Shumkonia mesophila: one gene and its partner. The protein of the gene in region 1 binds, or shares a complex with, the protein of each later gene. Links are inferred from orthologs where the notes say so. Each region holds a gene or a part of one and is shown in the gene's direction. Other genes may lie near its edges.

The links.
Region 2: the proteins of secY (region 1) and secG are in contact, whole or in part, in a crystal structure (PDB 5AWW), measured with the Thermus thermophilus proteins. The link is inferred for Shumkonia mesophila from one-to-one orthologs. Residues at the interface, in WP_096411648.1 of Thermus thermophilus: Leu14, Gln16, Arg17, Phe20, Ile34, Pro35, Pro37, Ile72, Arg108, Arg109, Asn112, Gln113, Arg116, Ile117, Ile120, Pro145, Gly146, Trp147, Phe152, Phe155, Val156, Val159, Thr160, Val162, Ala163, Gly164, Ala166, Leu167, Trp170, Glu173; in WP_223903268.1 of Thermus thermophilus: Tyr5, Ile9, Tyr12, Leu13, Ala16, Leu19, Val20, Val23, Leu24, Gln26, Glu27, Pro28, Gln30, Gly31, Ala32, Asp34, Leu35, Met36, Gly37, Gly38, Ser39, Ala40, Asp41, Leu42, Phe43, Ala45, Arg46, Val48, Tyr53, Thr56.

What each region holds. Positions count from the first base shown.
Region 1 is NZ_JAOTID010000004.1:82,853-90,207, reverse strand. The notes cover bases 4,359-7,303. They hold secY (preprotein translocase subunit SecY), read left to right. Parts: upstream 4,359-5,131; coding sequence 5,132-6,475; downstream 6,476-7,303. Other genes in these bases: rpsM (30S ribosomal protein S13), read left to right, coding at 7,223-7,303; ODR01_RS08640 (adenylate kinase), read left to right, coding at 6,472-7,119; rplO (50S ribosomal protein L15), read left to right, coding at 4,607-5,107; rpmD (50S ribosomal protein L30), read left to right, coding at 4,369-4,566; rpsE (30S ribosomal protein S5), read left to right, coding at 4,359-4,363. In the rest of the region: rplP (50S ribosomal protein L16), read left to right, coding at 1-382; rpmC (50S ribosomal protein L29), read left to right, coding at 387-584; rpsQ (30S ribosomal protein S17), read left to right, coding at 600-836; rplN (50S ribosomal protein L14), read left to right, coding at 870-1,238; rplX (50S ribosomal protein L24), read left to right, coding at 1,238-1,558; rplE (50S ribosomal protein L5), read left to right, coding at 1,573-2,115; rpsN (30S ribosomal protein S14), read left to right, coding at 2,138-2,443; rpsH (30S ribosomal protein S8), read left to right, coding at 2,457-2,855; rplF (50S ribosomal protein L6), read left to right, coding at 2,879-3,412; rplR (50S ribosomal protein L18), read left to right, coding at 3,416-3,778; more of rpsE, read left to right, coding at 3,791-4,358; more of rpsM, read left to right, coding at 7,304-7,355. UniProt on the Bacillus subtilis protein: The central subunit of the protein translocation channel SecYEG. Consists of two halves formed by TMs 1-5 and 6-10.
Region 2 is NZ_JAOTID010000002.1:181,498-188,690, forward strand. Bases 4,178-6,960 are described here. They hold secG (preprotein translocase subunit SecG), read left to right. Parts: upstream 4,178-5,297; coding sequence 5,298-5,624; downstream 5,625-6,960. Other genes in these bases: ODR01_RS04355 (SurA N-terminal domain-containing protein), read right to left, coding at 4,178-4,192; tpiA (triose-phosphate isomerase), read left to right, coding at 4,437-5,207; ODR01_RS04370 (CTP synthase), read left to right, coding at 5,723-6,960. Outside these bases: ODR01_RS04345 (response regulator), read right to left, coding at 1-588; trpE (anthranilate synthase component I), read right to left, coding at 778-2,286; more of ODR01_RS04355, read right to left, coding at 2,309-4,177; more of ODR01_RS04370, read left to right, coding at 6,961-7,193. UniProt on the Bacillus subtilis protein: Involved in protein export. Participates in an early event of protein translocation.

The sequences.
Region 1 (7,355 bases):
TAAGGGCCGCATCCACGGCCTGGCGACGCGCGGAAGCCGTCTCACTTTCGGGACCTACGGCCTGAAGGCCATGTCGGCTGAACGGATCACCGCCCGCCAGATCGAGGCGGCACGGCGTGCGCTCACCCGCCACATGAAGCGTGCCGGCCGGGTGTGGATCCGGATTTTCCCGGACGTTCCGGTCAGCACCAAGCCGGCCGAGGTTCGTCAGGGCAAGGGCAAGGGGTCGCCCGAATTCTGGGTCTGCCGGGTCAAGGCCGGACGCATCATGTTCGAGATTGATGGCGTTCCGCGCGATATCGCCCAGCGGGCTTTCGAACTGGCGGCGGCCAAGCTGCCCGTCAAGACCCGCTTCGTGGCGCGTGTGGGTGAGGAGGGCTGATCCCATGAAGGCAAGCGATCTTCGCACCAAGACCGTCGACGAGCTTAAGGATCAGTTGATCGGGCTCAGGAAAGAGGCGTTCAATCTGCGTTTTCAGGCGGCCAGCGGCCAGCTCGAAAACACGGCCCGGGTCGGTCAAGTGCGCCGCGACATCGCGCGCATCAAGACCGTTCTGGATGAGCGCACGCGGGCCGCATCGTAAGGAAGGACCGGGACAATGCCGAGGCGAGTTCTGCAAGGGGTCGTGGTCAGCGACAAAATGGACAAGACCGTCGTGGTCAGCGTCGAGCGTCGACTGATGCATCCGATCTATAAAAAATTCATCCGCCGCAGCAAAAATTACGCGGCGCATGACGAGAGCAATGCGGCGAAGGTGGGCGACGTGGTGAAAATCCGCGAGTGCCGCCCGATTTCGAAGCGCAAGCGTTGGGAAGTGGTCGGCGAAGGCGCCTGATTTGGCGCCGGCGGACTGGAAAGGAATAAGACAATGATCCAAGCCCAGACCAATATGGACATTGCCGACAACTCGGGTGCTCGCCGGGTGCAATGCATCAAGGTGCTTGGCGGCTCGAAGCGCAAGTATGCTTCCGTCGGCGACGTCGTCGTCGTCTCCGTCAAGGAGGCGATCCCGCGCGGACGCGTGAAGAAGGGCGATGTCCTGAAGGCGGTGATCGTGCGCACGGCGAAGGACATTCGGCGCGCCGACGGCACGTCGATCCGCTTCGACCGCAACGCCGCCGTCCTGATCAACAATCAGGGCGAGCCGATCGGAACGCGTATCTTCGGCCCGGTGACCCGTGAACTGCGCGCCAAGCACTACATGAAAATCGTCTCTCTGGCGCCCGAGGTGCTGTGATGCCGAAAGTGAAGATCAAGAAGGGCGATCAGGTGGTCGTCCTGACCGGGAAGGACAAGGGCAAGAAGGGCGAGGTCCTGAAGGTCCTGCCCAAGGAGAACCGTGCCGTCGTCCAGGGCGTCAACACCATCAAGCGCCACACGAAGCCGACCCAAAGCCAGGCCGGCGGTATCGTCGAGCGCGAGGCGTCCATCCACATTTCGAACCTGGCCTTCGTCGATCCGAAGACGGGCGAGCCGACCCGCATTGGTTACAAGTTCCTTGACGACAATCGCAAGGTGCGCGTGGCCCGGCGGTCCGGTGAGGTCATTGACGCGTAAAAGGGCCTGACACCATGACACCACGCCTGCAAGAGATTTACGAAAAGACGGTCCGGACGGCCTTGGTCGAGGAATTCGGCTACAAGAACCCGATGGAAGTGCCGCGGCTGGAGAAGATTGTCGTCAACATGGGGGTCGGCGAGGCCACCCAGGACAGCAAGAAGATGACCGTGGCGGCCGAAGAGCTCGCCCTCATCACCGGCCAGCGGCCCGTCATCATCAAGGCCCGCAAGTCGGTGGCCGCGTTCAAGCTGCGCGAGGGGCAGACGGTTGGCTGCAAGGTCACCCTGCGCCGCGCCCACATGTACGAATTCCTGGACCGGCTGATCAACATCGCCCTGCCGCGCGTCCGCGATTTCCGGGGCGTTTCCGGAAAGAGCTTCGACGGACGTGGCAATTACGCGATGGGTCTCAAGGAACAGATCATTTTTCCCGAGATCGATTACGACAAGGTCGACCAGATCCGCGGCATGGATGTGATCATCTGCACGACGGCCAACAGCGACGCCGAAGCGAAAGCGTTGCTGAAGGCCTTCGAAATGCCGTTCAACAGTTAGAAGGCCGACGGAGACAATCGGAATGGCTAAGACAAGCGCCATCGAACGGAACATGAAGCGCATGCGACTGGCGAAGAAGTATGCGGCGAAACGGACCCACCTCAAGGAGGCGGCGAAAGACGAGTCGCTGTCGCCCGAGGAGCGGTTTACGGCACGCCTCAAGCTGGCGCAGCTTCCCCGGAATTCCGCGCCTGTGCGGATCCGCCTGCGGTGCGAGCTTTCGGGCCGGCCGCGCGGGAATTACCGCAAGTTCAAGTTGTCGCGGATCGCATTACGTGACCTCGCGTCTCGGGGCCAGATCCCCGGTATGGTTAAGTCGAGTTGGTAGGAGGGCACGGTAGATGTCCATGAGCGATCCCCTTGGCGATATGCTCACGCGCATTCGGAACGGGCAGCGCGCGCGGAAAGACGTAATCGTCGCGCCGGCCTCGAAGCTGCGCGCCAACGTGCTCGAGGTTTTCAAGCGCGAGGGGTATATCCGGGGCTACAGCCAGTATGAAGTTCGGCCTGGTATCAGCGAACTGAAGATCGAACTGAAGTACCACGAGGGCGACCCCGTCATCCGCGAGATTCATCGGGTGTCGAAGCCGGGGCGCCGGGTTTATTCCGGCATCAAGGATCTGTCGCGGGTGTACAACGGTTTGGGCATTTCGGTGCTGTCGACCCCGCGAGGGGTGATGTCCGACGCCGAAGCGCGTGCGGCCAATGTCGGTGGCGAAGTCCTGTGCCAGGTCTTCTAGGAATTCGAAGGTAGGAGACGGTCATGTCGCGCGTCGGCAAACATCCGGTAACGGTTCCCCAAGGCGTCAATGTGGCGATCTCGGGAAACATCCTGAGTGCCAAGGGGAAGCTTGGCGAATTGTCTGTCAGGCTGACGGACGATGTGGAGATCAAGCAGGAAGGCAATCTCGTGTGGGTCAATCCCCGCAACGAGAGCCTGATCGCCCGCAAGATGTGGGGGACCGCGCGCAACGTGATCCGCAACATCGTCTCCGGGGTCAACGAAGGGTTCACGCGTCGGCTCGAGATCAACGGCGTCGGCTATCGTGCGCAGGTGCAGGGCAAGGAGTTGGTCCTGCAGTTGGGCTACAGCCACGACGTCCGCTATCCGATCCCGACCGGCATCGAAATCAAGTGCCCCGATCAGACCCATATCGAGATCCACGGGGCAAACAAGCAGCAGGTTGGGCAGATTGCGGCTGAAATCCGCGCTTTCCGGCCGCCCGAACCGTACAAGGGCAAGGGCGTGAAGTATGCCGAAGAGACCGTTCTCCGCAAGGAAGGCAAGAAGAAGTAAGCCATGATCGATTCAAAACAACTGTTCGAGCGGCGCAAGCAGCGCGTGCGGCACAAGATCCAGCTTCGGGCTGGCAGCCAACCGCGTCTTTCGGTGTTCCGGTCCAACAAGCACATTTACGCCCAGGTCATCGACGACAGGCAGGGCAAGACGGTGGTTTCCGCCTCGAGCCTGGAGAAGGACCTGCGCGGGAAGCTCAAGACCGGGGGCGATGTCGCGGCGGCCGTCGAGATCGGCAAGCTGGTGGCGACGCGCGCGGTTGCGGCCGGCGTCACCAACGTGGTGTTCGATCGCAGCGGCTACCGGTTCCACGGCCGGGTCAAGGCCCTCGCCGACGCCGCCCGCGAAAGCGGCCTGTCCTTCTAGGGAGTTGTAGATATGGCAAGAACACCCACTGCGGCACCGGAAGGGTTCGGGCGGGAGCGCGGCGGCCAGGAAGAATCCGAATTCCTGGACAAGCTGGTTCACATCAACCGCGTCGCCAAGGTCGTCAAGGGCGGCCGGCGGTTCTCGTTCGCCGCGCTGGTTGTGGTCGGCGACGGCCGCGGCCGGGTCGGCTACGGCACCGGCAAGGCCCGCGAGGTTCCGGAAGCCATCCGCAAGGCCACCGAGTCGGCCAAGCGCGGCATGATCCGCGTGCCGCTGCGCGAAGGCCGCACGCTGCATCACGACGTCAACGGCCACTTCGGGGCCGGCAAGGTGGTGGTCCGCGCGGCGCCTCCCGGCACCGGCATCATCTGCGGCGGCCCGATGCGCGCCATTTTCGAAACCATGGGCGTCCAGGACGTGGTTGCCAAGTCGGTGGGGACGGCCAATCCGCACAACATGATCAAGGCGACCTTCGACGCCCTGAACAATTGCCTGTCGCCGCGCGGCGTCGCCGCCAAGCGCGGCCTCAAGGTCGGCGAAATCGTGTCGCGGCGCAGCGACGCCGCGGCGGGCAAGGAGTAACTTGGATGGCCGACAAGAAGAAGTCGACCGTGAAGGTCACCCAGATCGGCAGCCCGATCGGCCGCAAGAAGGATCAGCGCGCCACTCTGGTCGGCCTGGGATTGAACAAGATGCATCGGACCCGCGAGCTTGAGGATACGCCCGCCGTGCGCGGGATGATTGCCAAGGTTCAGCACCTGGTTCGTGTGGACGAGGCGGGCTGAGGCCCGCCGCCCAGGCTCAGCGAATAAGGACGGACGCGAGATGAGACTCAACGAACTTCGGGACAATCCTGGCTCCCACAGGCCGCGCAAGCGCATCGGCCGTGGCATCGGCTCCGGAACCGGCAAGACGTCGGGCAAGGGCCAGAAGGGCCAGAAGTCGCGCAGCGGCGTGTCGCTCCTCGGCTTCGAGGGCGGCCAGATGCCTCTGTACCGGCGCCTGCCCAAGCGCGGCTTCACCAACATCTTCCGCAAGGAGTTCCTGGTCATCAACCTGGGCGACCTGCAGAAGGCGGTGGACGCCGGCAAGCTGGATGCCAAGAAGCCGGTCAACGCCGACGCCCTGAGGGCGGCCGGCATGATCAAGAAGCGCAAGGTCGGGATTCGCCTGCTTGCCAAGGGCGAGATCAAGGCCAAGCTGACCATCGAGGTCGACGGCGCGTCCAAGGCGGCGATCGAGGGCGTCGAGAAGGCGGGCGGCACGCTCGTCATCCTGGCTCCCGCGACCGACGCGGCCGCCGCCGACAAGTCCGAAGCGAAGTAGAGCGCCCAGGCTGGGACGAGAGATATGACCTCCGCTGCCGAGCAACTCGCTGCCAACATCAACTTCAGCGCCTTCTCCAAGGCCACGGAGCTCAAGAAGCGCCTGTGGTTCACCCTGGGCGCGCTGTTGGTGTACCGGCTCGGCACCTATATCCCGCTTCCCGGCATCGACGGGCGGGTGCTGGAAGACATTTTCGCCAGCCAGGCCGGCGGCATTCTGGGCATGTTCGACATGTTCGCCGGCGGCGCCTTGCGGCGGATGACCATCTTCGCGCTCAACATCATGCCTTACATCTCGGCCTCCATCATCATGCAGCTTTTGACCGCGGTGTCGCCGCAGTTGGAGGCGCTGAAGAAGGAGGGCGAGGCCGGCCGCAAGAAGATCAACCAGTACACCCGCTACGGCACGGTGCTGATCACCGCGCTGCAAGGGTATGGCATCGCCGTCGGGCTCGAGAGCATGACCTCGACCGCCGGCGCGGCGGTGCTCGATCCCGGCGTGTTCTTCCGCTTCACCACCGTGGTGACCCTGATCGGCGGCACCATGTTCCTGATGTGGCTGGGCGAACAGATCACCCAGCGCGGCGTCGGCAACGGCATTTCGCTGATCATCTTCGCCGGCATCGTCGCCAACCTGCCCAACGCCCTGGTCGGCACGCTGGAAATGGGGCGGACCGGCGCCATCTCGACGCTTTTCGTCATCTTCCTGCTGATCATGTCGGTCGGCGTGATCGCGTTCATCATCTTCATCGAACGCGCCCAGCGCCGCATCGTGGTGCAGTATCCCAAGCGCCAGCAGGGCAACCGGATGACCGGCGGCGAAAGCTCCCACCTGCCGCTCAAGATCAACACGTCGGGCGTCATCCCGCCGATCTTCGCCAGCTCGATCCTGCTGATGCCGATCACGCTGATCGGGTTCTCGGCGGGCAGCGGGCCGGAGTGGCTGTCTTCGCTGGCCGTCTATCTCGGCCACGGTCAGCCCCTGTACCTGGCGCTTTACGTCGGGTTCATCGTCTTTTTCGCCTTTTTCTACACCGCCGTGGTTTTCAATCCGACCGAGACGGCCGAAAACCTCAAGAAGTATGGCGGCTTCATTCCCGGCATCCGGCCGGGCAAGAATACGGCGGAATTCCTGGATCGGGTTCTGACGCGCCTGACGGTGGTGGGCGCCGCCTATCTGTCGGCGGTCTGTCTGCTACCCGAAATCCTCATTTCGCGGTTCTCGGTTCCGTTCTATTTTGGCGGGACCAGTTTGCTGATCGTCGTCACGGTGACGCTGGACACGGTCGCGCAGATCCAGTCCCATCTTCTGGCGCATCAGTACGAGGGGCTTATCAAGAAGGCGAAACTTAGGGGGAGACGTGGATGAACCTGATTCTGCTTGGTGCCCCGGGGGCGGGGAAGGGAACCCAAGCGAAGCGGCTTCAAGACACTTTATGCATCATTCAGCTGTCGACGGGCGACATGTTGCGAGCGGAGGTGGCCTCCGGCAGCGAGTTGGGTCGCAAGGCTGAGAAACTGATCCAGGCCGGACGATTGGTGCCGGACGAATTGATGATCGATATGATCGCCAAGCGTATCGATCGCGACGACTGCAAGAAGGGGTTCATCCTCGACGGGTTCCCGAGGACGGTCCCCCAGGCCAGCGCCCTCGATCGGCTGCTGGCCGAGAAGAAGTTGAAGATCGACCATGTCCTCGTCCTCGATAGCGATGACGAGGCGTTGGTCGAACGCATCACGGGACGGTTCACCTGCGTCCAATGTGGGGCCGGCTACCACGAAAGGTTCCAGCGGCCGAAGGTGGACGGGATCTGTGACAAGTGCGGAGGGACGAAATTTTCGCGGCGCGCGGACGACAATGCCGAAACGGTCCGGGCGCGGTTGAAGACCTATCACGAGGTGACGACGCCGATCATCGACCACTATCGGACGAAGGGCGTGGTTTCGGTCGTGGATGGGATGGCATCGATTGATGAAGTGACGAGACAGTTGAAGGAGGTCGTCGGGAAGTGAGGGTGTGTTGACTTGGGGGCGTTACCCCCTATAATCGCGCGCTCTAAAATTTCCCGTCCGAACCTCGGAAACGTTTGAAATCAAAGTGTAAGGAGTACTCACTTTGGCGCGTATCGCTGGCGTGAACATTCCGACCCAGAAACGGGTCGTGATTGCTCTGACCTATATCCATGGGATCGGGCGGACCAAGGCGCGGCAGATTTGTGAAAAGGTCGGCATTCCGATGGAACGCCGGG
Region 2 (7,193 bases), on another replicon or contig:
CCGCTGCAGTTTCTCGATGTTGATCTCGTTCATCGTCTTGGCAACGGCCCGCGCCATGGCGTTGGCCTCGTAGGTTCCGGCTGCCTTGTCGCGCAGGGAATTGGGGACCTCGATCAGCGGGATCAACGACTTGCGGCCCTCGCCAGCCCGCCGGTCGGGACCGACGTAGTCGCTGGTGACGACGAAGGGCAGCCGCGCCTTGGTCAACTGTTCCAGGCTTTTCAGCAGGTTGACGGCGGCGAGCGGCAACGTCACGAAGTCGTCGGCGCCGTGGCGCATGATGAAGCCGACGTCGGACCCGTTCCGGTCGGCGCCGAAGATGACGATGCCAAGGAACGGATTGCCGCCGGCCTCGCCGTGGCGGATGGCGGTCAACAGATCGTTCACATTGCCGTCGGGCCAAACGCTGTCGAGGACCAGGAGATCGAACGCCGTCTCGCGGAGAAGCTTATGGCCCTGGGCCAGCGACCCGGCTTGCCAGACGTGGGCGAAGCCCAATTCCTTGAGGGCGGTTTCGGCTTCAACCGTGACGGCACGCGACGGAGCGACGACGAGCGCTGTCGCACTCTCGAAATTGGGGGTCGTCATCAGGATCCGGCCATTCTTTGTTTCAGGGGTCGAATTCTAACGGAACCCGCGTTCCGTATTGTGCCGCAGCCAACGCGACGTTATGGCCATCGCGAATCTAACACCACTTGGACGCCAATTGGAATCCCAAATTACAATCGTCGGGCGGTGAACGGCCGGAAAAGCCCCCCACCTCCCCCGAAACCGGGGTCAGCCGGTTTTGGCGGCGAAACGCACCGCCTCCTCGGCGGCCCGCACCAGGGCGCGGGCCTTGTTGCAGCTCTCCTGGAATTCCGCCTCGGGGTCGCTGTCGGCCACGATGCCGCCGCCGGCCTGGACATACATGCGGCCATCCTTGACCACGGCGGTGCGGAGCGCGATGCAGGTGTCCATCTCGCCGGTGGCGCCGAAATAGCCGATGCAGCCGGCGTAGACGCCACGGCGGTCGGGCTCCAGCTCGTCGATGATCTCCATGGCCCGCACCTTCGGCGCGCCGGAAACGGTGCCGGCCGGGAAGCCGGCGAACAGGGCGTCCATGGCGTCGAAGCGGGGATCGAGCCGCCCCTCGACGTTGGACACGATGTGCATGACGTGCGAGTAGCGCTCGATCATCATCTTCTCGGTGACCCGCACCGTGCCCACCTTGGCGACCCGCCCGACGTCGTTGCGCCCGAGGTCGAGCAGCATCAGGTGCTCGGCCAGTTCCTTGGGATCGGCCAGGAGATCCTCGGCCAGCGCCTTGTCCTCCTCGCGGTCCTTGCCGCGCCGGCGGGTGCCGGCGATGGGGCGGATGGTGACGGTGCCGTCGCGCATCCTGACCAGGATCTCGGGGCTCGATCCGACCACCGAGAAGCCGCCGAAATCGAGGAAGTAAAGGAACGGCGAGGGGTTGAGGCGACGTAGCGCCCGGTAGAGGGAGAACGGCGGCAGCTTGAACGGCACCTCGAAGCGCTGCGAGAGCACCACCTGGAAGATGTCGCCGGCCAGGATGTATTCCTTGCCCTTGCGCACCATGGCGTGGAACTGCTCGCGCGGCATGTTCGACGTCGGGGCGGGGGTTTCGGCGACGTCGCCGCCGGCCTCGCGCCGGTAGGGCAGTCCGCGCCCGAAGTCGGCCACCACGTCGCCCAGCCGCTCGCGCGCCTGGTCGTAGGCGGCCTCGGCGCCGACGCCGGGGGCCGGCCGGACCGGCGTGACCACGGTGACCACGTCCTCGATGCTGTCGAAGACAGCGATCACCGTCGGGCGCAGGAACACGCCGTCGGGAACCTTCAGCACGTCGGGATTGGCTTCCGGCAGCCGCTCCACCAGCCGCACCATGTCATAGGACATATAGCCGACCAGGCCGGCCGCCATCGGCGGCAGCCCGGGCGGCAGATCGATGCGCGATTCCTCGACGACGGCGCGCAACGAGGCGATGGCGCCATCCGGACAGGGCGAGAAGGCGTCGGCGTCGAAACGGGCCCGGCAGTTGATTTCGGCGCGGTTGCCGAAGCAGCGCCAGATGAGATCGGGCTTCAGCCCGATGAAGGAGTAGCGGCCGCGAATGGCGCCGCCCTCGACCGATTCCAGCAGGAAGCTGTTCGCCCGGCCCTCCGCCAGCTTGAGGAAGGCCGATACCGGGGTCTCCAGGTCGGCGACCAGCGTCGTCCACACCACCTGGGGCCGCCCCTCGGCGTAGGCTTGCGCGAAACCATCGAAATCAGGACGAGGAATCATGACCGACACGGGAGGCTGGGGGTTACAGGGACTCTTCAAGAGCCTGACGATTGATCTTGACCGAGAACTCCTGGCGCAAGGTCGAGGCGAAAGCGTTCTGGACGTCGCCGCGCAGGGCGCCGGCCAGGGCGCGTTCCACCGCCTGGACGCCGTTGCCGTCGGTGGCCGGATCGGCCGGCAGGATTTCCTGGAGGCGGGCGACGACATAGCCGTCGTCGCCGCGGCCGGCGGCGGCGCCGCCCACCTTGGCCTTGAACAGCTCGGTCACCACCGGGCGGGGCAGGGCCGTCGCGGCGTTCCCCGGCTGGCGGGTGAACGGCTCGGTGGTCCTGGCCTCGACCTTGAGTTCGCCGGCGATCTTGCCGATGTCCTCGCCGCCCGTCAGCCGGGCAACCAGCGCGTCGGCGGTCGCCTTGGCCTTGGCTTCCCGTTGGCTGGCCTTCCAGGCGGCGGCCACCTGGTCGCGGACCTCGTCCAGCGGCCGCAGCGCGCTCGGCGTCACCTTGTCGACATGGACGACGAAATAGGCGTCCGACCCCGCCTCGGTCACCAGGCTGTCCTGGTTTTCCGGGGTTTCGAAGGCGGTCTCCAGGAACCGGCCGCCGGCCGGCAGGTCGCCGACGGGCTGTCCCGCGGGGTCCTTGCCGGTGGCGTCGACGGCCTCGATGGTGCGCAGACGCAGGTTCAGGTTCTTCGCCGCCTCTTCCAGGGTGGCGCCGCCGCCCAGGGTGTCTTCCAGCTTGTTCGCCAGGTTGAACAGCGCGTCGACCGATTTTTCGCGCTTAAGTTCGGCGATCAGCGCCGGGCGGGCGTCGTCGATGGTGGCGCGGTGGGCCGGCGTGATCGACACCACCTGGAGGACGTGCCAGCCGAGGGGGCTCTCGATCGGCTGGCTGATCGCGCCGTCGGCCAGCGAGAAGGCGGCCTCGGCCAGCTCCTGGAGGAGCATCGAGCGGCTGACCTCGCCCAAGTCGACCGTTTCCTTGTCCAGGCCGGCGGCTTCCTTGGCCACCGTCATGAAATCGCGCCCCTCGCCCAGAAGCTGGCGGACTTCCTTGGCCTTGGCCTCGTCGGGAACGACGATCTGGCGAAGGTGGCGCGTCTCGGGCCGGTTGAATTCCTCCTGGCGCTGGGCATAGAGGTCGCCGATTTCCTGCTCGTCGACCGAAACCTCGCCCTCCAGGTCCTTGGCGCGGAAGTCGATGACGGCCAGGCGGCGGTATTCCGGGGCGGTGAACTGTTCGGCCCGCTCGCCATGGAAGGCGGCCAGCTGCTCGGCGGTCGGCTCGGCAATGTCGGTCATGGCGGCGTCGGCGACGAACAGGGTCTGGGCGACGCGCTTCTCGGCGCGGTGACGGTAGATGGCGTCCACCAGCGACTTCGGCGGCACGACGCCGGCTTCGACGGTCCCGGCCAGTTGGGCGCGCATCAGTTCCTCGCGCAGCAGGGCGATGTAGCCCTGCTCGGAATAGCCGTTGGCCATCAGGACCTGCTGAAACTGCGAACGGCTGAATTTCCCGGTCTGGTCGGCGAAGCTGCGGTCCCTTTCGATGGCGGTGCGGATCGCCGCGTCGCTGGCGATGACGCCCAGGGCCCGGGAGCCGAGGTTATAAAGGGTTTCGTTGACGATCCGCCCGATGGTCATGTCGGCCAGGCCCAGCGCCCGGGCCTGGTCGCGGTCCAGCTTGGTGCCGAACATGCGCTCCAGGCGGCCGACCTCGCGCAGGTATTCCCGGTTGACCTGGGCCGGCGAGATGTCGACGCCACCCACCTCGGCGACCACCTTGATGTTGGATCGGCTGCTGATGAAATCGCCGACACCCCAGGTCAGGAAGCTGAGGATCAGCAGGGCGAACAGCACCTTGATCACGATGGAGGAGGAATACTTGCGGATCGTCTCGAGCATGGGTGGACTCTCGGGGACCGTGTTTGCCTTGTCGGGTCCGGTAAGTGGTTGGAATTCCGATCTTAGCGCGCTTTTTCCAAGGAACGCGCGGCATCATAGAAGCGGCTGGGATTGGCCGCAACATTGGAATTTCCCAAGCCCGGCGCCGTTGCCCCGAACTGCCGCCGGCGAGGAAGCCCCTGGAGGCCGGGGACGCGGCTGTGCTAAAGAGTCGCCGGAGCGACAGAGATCGGAGAAGGGGATCATGGCCAAAGGACGGCGTTATCTGATTGCCGGCAACTGGAAGATGAACGGCTTCAAGAAGGACGGCAAGGAACTGGCCAAGGCGGTTGCCAAGCACCTGAAGGCGGCCGGCAAGGACGATCTGCCCTTCGACCTGCTGGTGTGCCCGCCGTTCACCCTGATCCGCGGGGTGGGCAAGGCGATCAAGGGCTCGGGCGTCAAGCTGGGCGCCCAGGACTGCCACGCCGCCGAGAAGGGCGCCCACACCGGCGACATCAGCGCTCCGATGCTCAAGGACCTCGGCTGCGAGTTCGTCATCGTCGGCCACTCCGAGCGGCGGACCAACCACGGCGAGAAGGATGCCGACGTCAAGGCCAAGGCCGAGGCGGCGATCGCCGCCGGGCTGACCGCCATCGTCTGCGTCGGCGAAACCCTGGAACAGCGCGACAAGCGCCAGACCCTGGCGGTCAACCGCCGGCAGGTGAAAGGTTCCCTGCCCAAGGGGGCCAACGCCAGGAATACCGTCGTCGCCTACGAACCGGTATGGGCGATCGGCACCGGACGGACGGCGACTCCCGAACAGGCCCAGGAGGTTCATGCCCTCATTCGCGCCGAGCTGGTGAAGGCGCTGGGCGAGAAGGCGGGCCAGGCGGTGCGCATCCTCTATGGCGGCTCGATGAACCCGAAGAACGCCAAGGAACTGATGGCGCAGCCGGACGTCGACGGCGGCCTCATCGGCGGCGCCAGCCTCAAGGCCGACGATTTTTGGGCGGTGGCCCAAGGTTGCCTCTAGCCATCCGCGGCGCAAGCGATTAAAAAACGCGGCAGCGGTTTCCGGGCGCGCCGGCGTGCCCCGGCCCGGCGGCCAGAATTGGAAGATGTCATGCTAACGGTCATTCTCGTCATTCACCTGCTTATCGCCATCGCGCTGGTCGGCGCCGTATTGCTGCAACGCAGCGAAGGCGGCGCGCTCGGCATGGGCGGCGGCATGGGCGGTTTCATGACAGGCCGGGCCACCGCCAACCTGCTGACCCGGGTGACGGGCGTCCTGGCGGCCGGTTTCATGGTGACCAGCCTGGTGCTGGCCCTGATGTCGACGGCGGGCCGCGAGAAGGGCTCGATCCTCGATGCGCCTCCTGCGGCAACGGCGCCGGCGGCGCCCGAGCAACCCGCCAAGCCGGCGGAACCCGCGGCGCCCCTGGCGAAATAGGGGCCGGGCGGTGAACACACGATAAACCAACGGTGGAGGCGGCAGCAGCCGCCTCTTCTCTTTGTGGCGGACAATTTTTTAGGGTAGATTTTCATCCCATGACGCGGTTCATCTTTATTACGGGCGGCGTGGTTTCCTCCTTGGGCAAGGGTCTGGCATCGGCGGCTTTGGGCTCGCTGCTGCAGTGCCGCGGCTTCAAGGTCAGGCAGCGCAAGCTCGATCCCTACATCAACGTCGATCCCGGCACCATGAGCCCGTATCAGCATGGCGAGGTCTACGTCACCGACGACGGCGCCGAAACCGATCTCGACCTCGGCCACTACGAGCGCTTCACCGGCGTCTCCACCCGTCAGAGCGACAACGTCACCACCGGGCGCATCTATTCCGACGTCATCGCCAGGGAGCGCCGCGGCGACTATCTGGGCGCCACCATCCAGGTCATTCCGCACATCACCGACGCCATCAAGGACTTCGTTCTCAGCGACATCACGGACGAGGATTTCGTGCTGTGCGAGATCGGCGGCACCATCGGCGACATCGAGGGGCTGCCGTTCATCGAGGCGATCCGTCAGCTGGGCAACGAGCTGGGCTCCGAGCGCAGCATGTTCGTCCACGTCACGCTGCTGCCCTATATCCCGGCGGCGCACGAACTCAAGACCAAGCCGACCCAGCATTCGGTGAAGGAACTGCAAGGCGCCGGCATCCAGCCCGACGTGCTGCTGTGCCGGGCCGACCGGCCGATCCCCGAGGGCGAGCGCAAGAAGATCGCGCTGTTCTGCAACGTCCGGCGCGAGGCGGTGATTCCGGCGCTCGACGTCGACACCATCTATCGGGTGCCGATCACCTATCATCAGGAGGGGCTGGACGACCAGGTGCTCCGGCATTTCGGCATGGAGGCCCCGGCACCCGACCTGTCGCGCTGGGAGAACGTGGTCGAACGCGTGACCCGGCCGGAGGGCGAGGTGACCATCGCCGTGGTCGGCAAGTACACCAACCTGCTCGACGCCTATAAGTCGCTGGGCGAGGCGCTGACCCACGGCGGCATCGCCAACAACGTGCGGGTCAACCTCGACTGGATCGATTCCGAGATCTTCGAGCGCGAGGACGCTGTCGCCCATCTGGAAAAGGTCAACGGCATCCTGGTGCCCGGCGGCTTTGGCGAGCGGGGGGCCGCCGGCAAGATCGCCGCGGCGCGATTCGCCCGCGAACGCAACGTGCCCTATTTCGGCATCTGCTTCGGCATGCAGATGGCGGTCGTCGAGACGGCCCGCAACAAGTGCGGCATCGCCACCGCCGGCTCTACCGAGTTCGGCCCCTGCAAGGACGAGCTGGTCGGCCTGATGACCGAATGGGTGCGCGACGGCGTGGTGCAGCGGCGCTCGTCCGAAAGCGATCTCGGCGGCACCATGCGCCTTGGCGCCTATGCCGCGCACCTGGCGCCCGGCAGCAAGGTGCGCGAGGTCTATGGCACCGACGTCATCAGCGAGCGCCACCGCCACCGCTACGAGGTGAATCCCACCTACGAGAAGGTGCTGGCCGAGGCGGGCATGGTGTTTTCCGGCAAGTCGC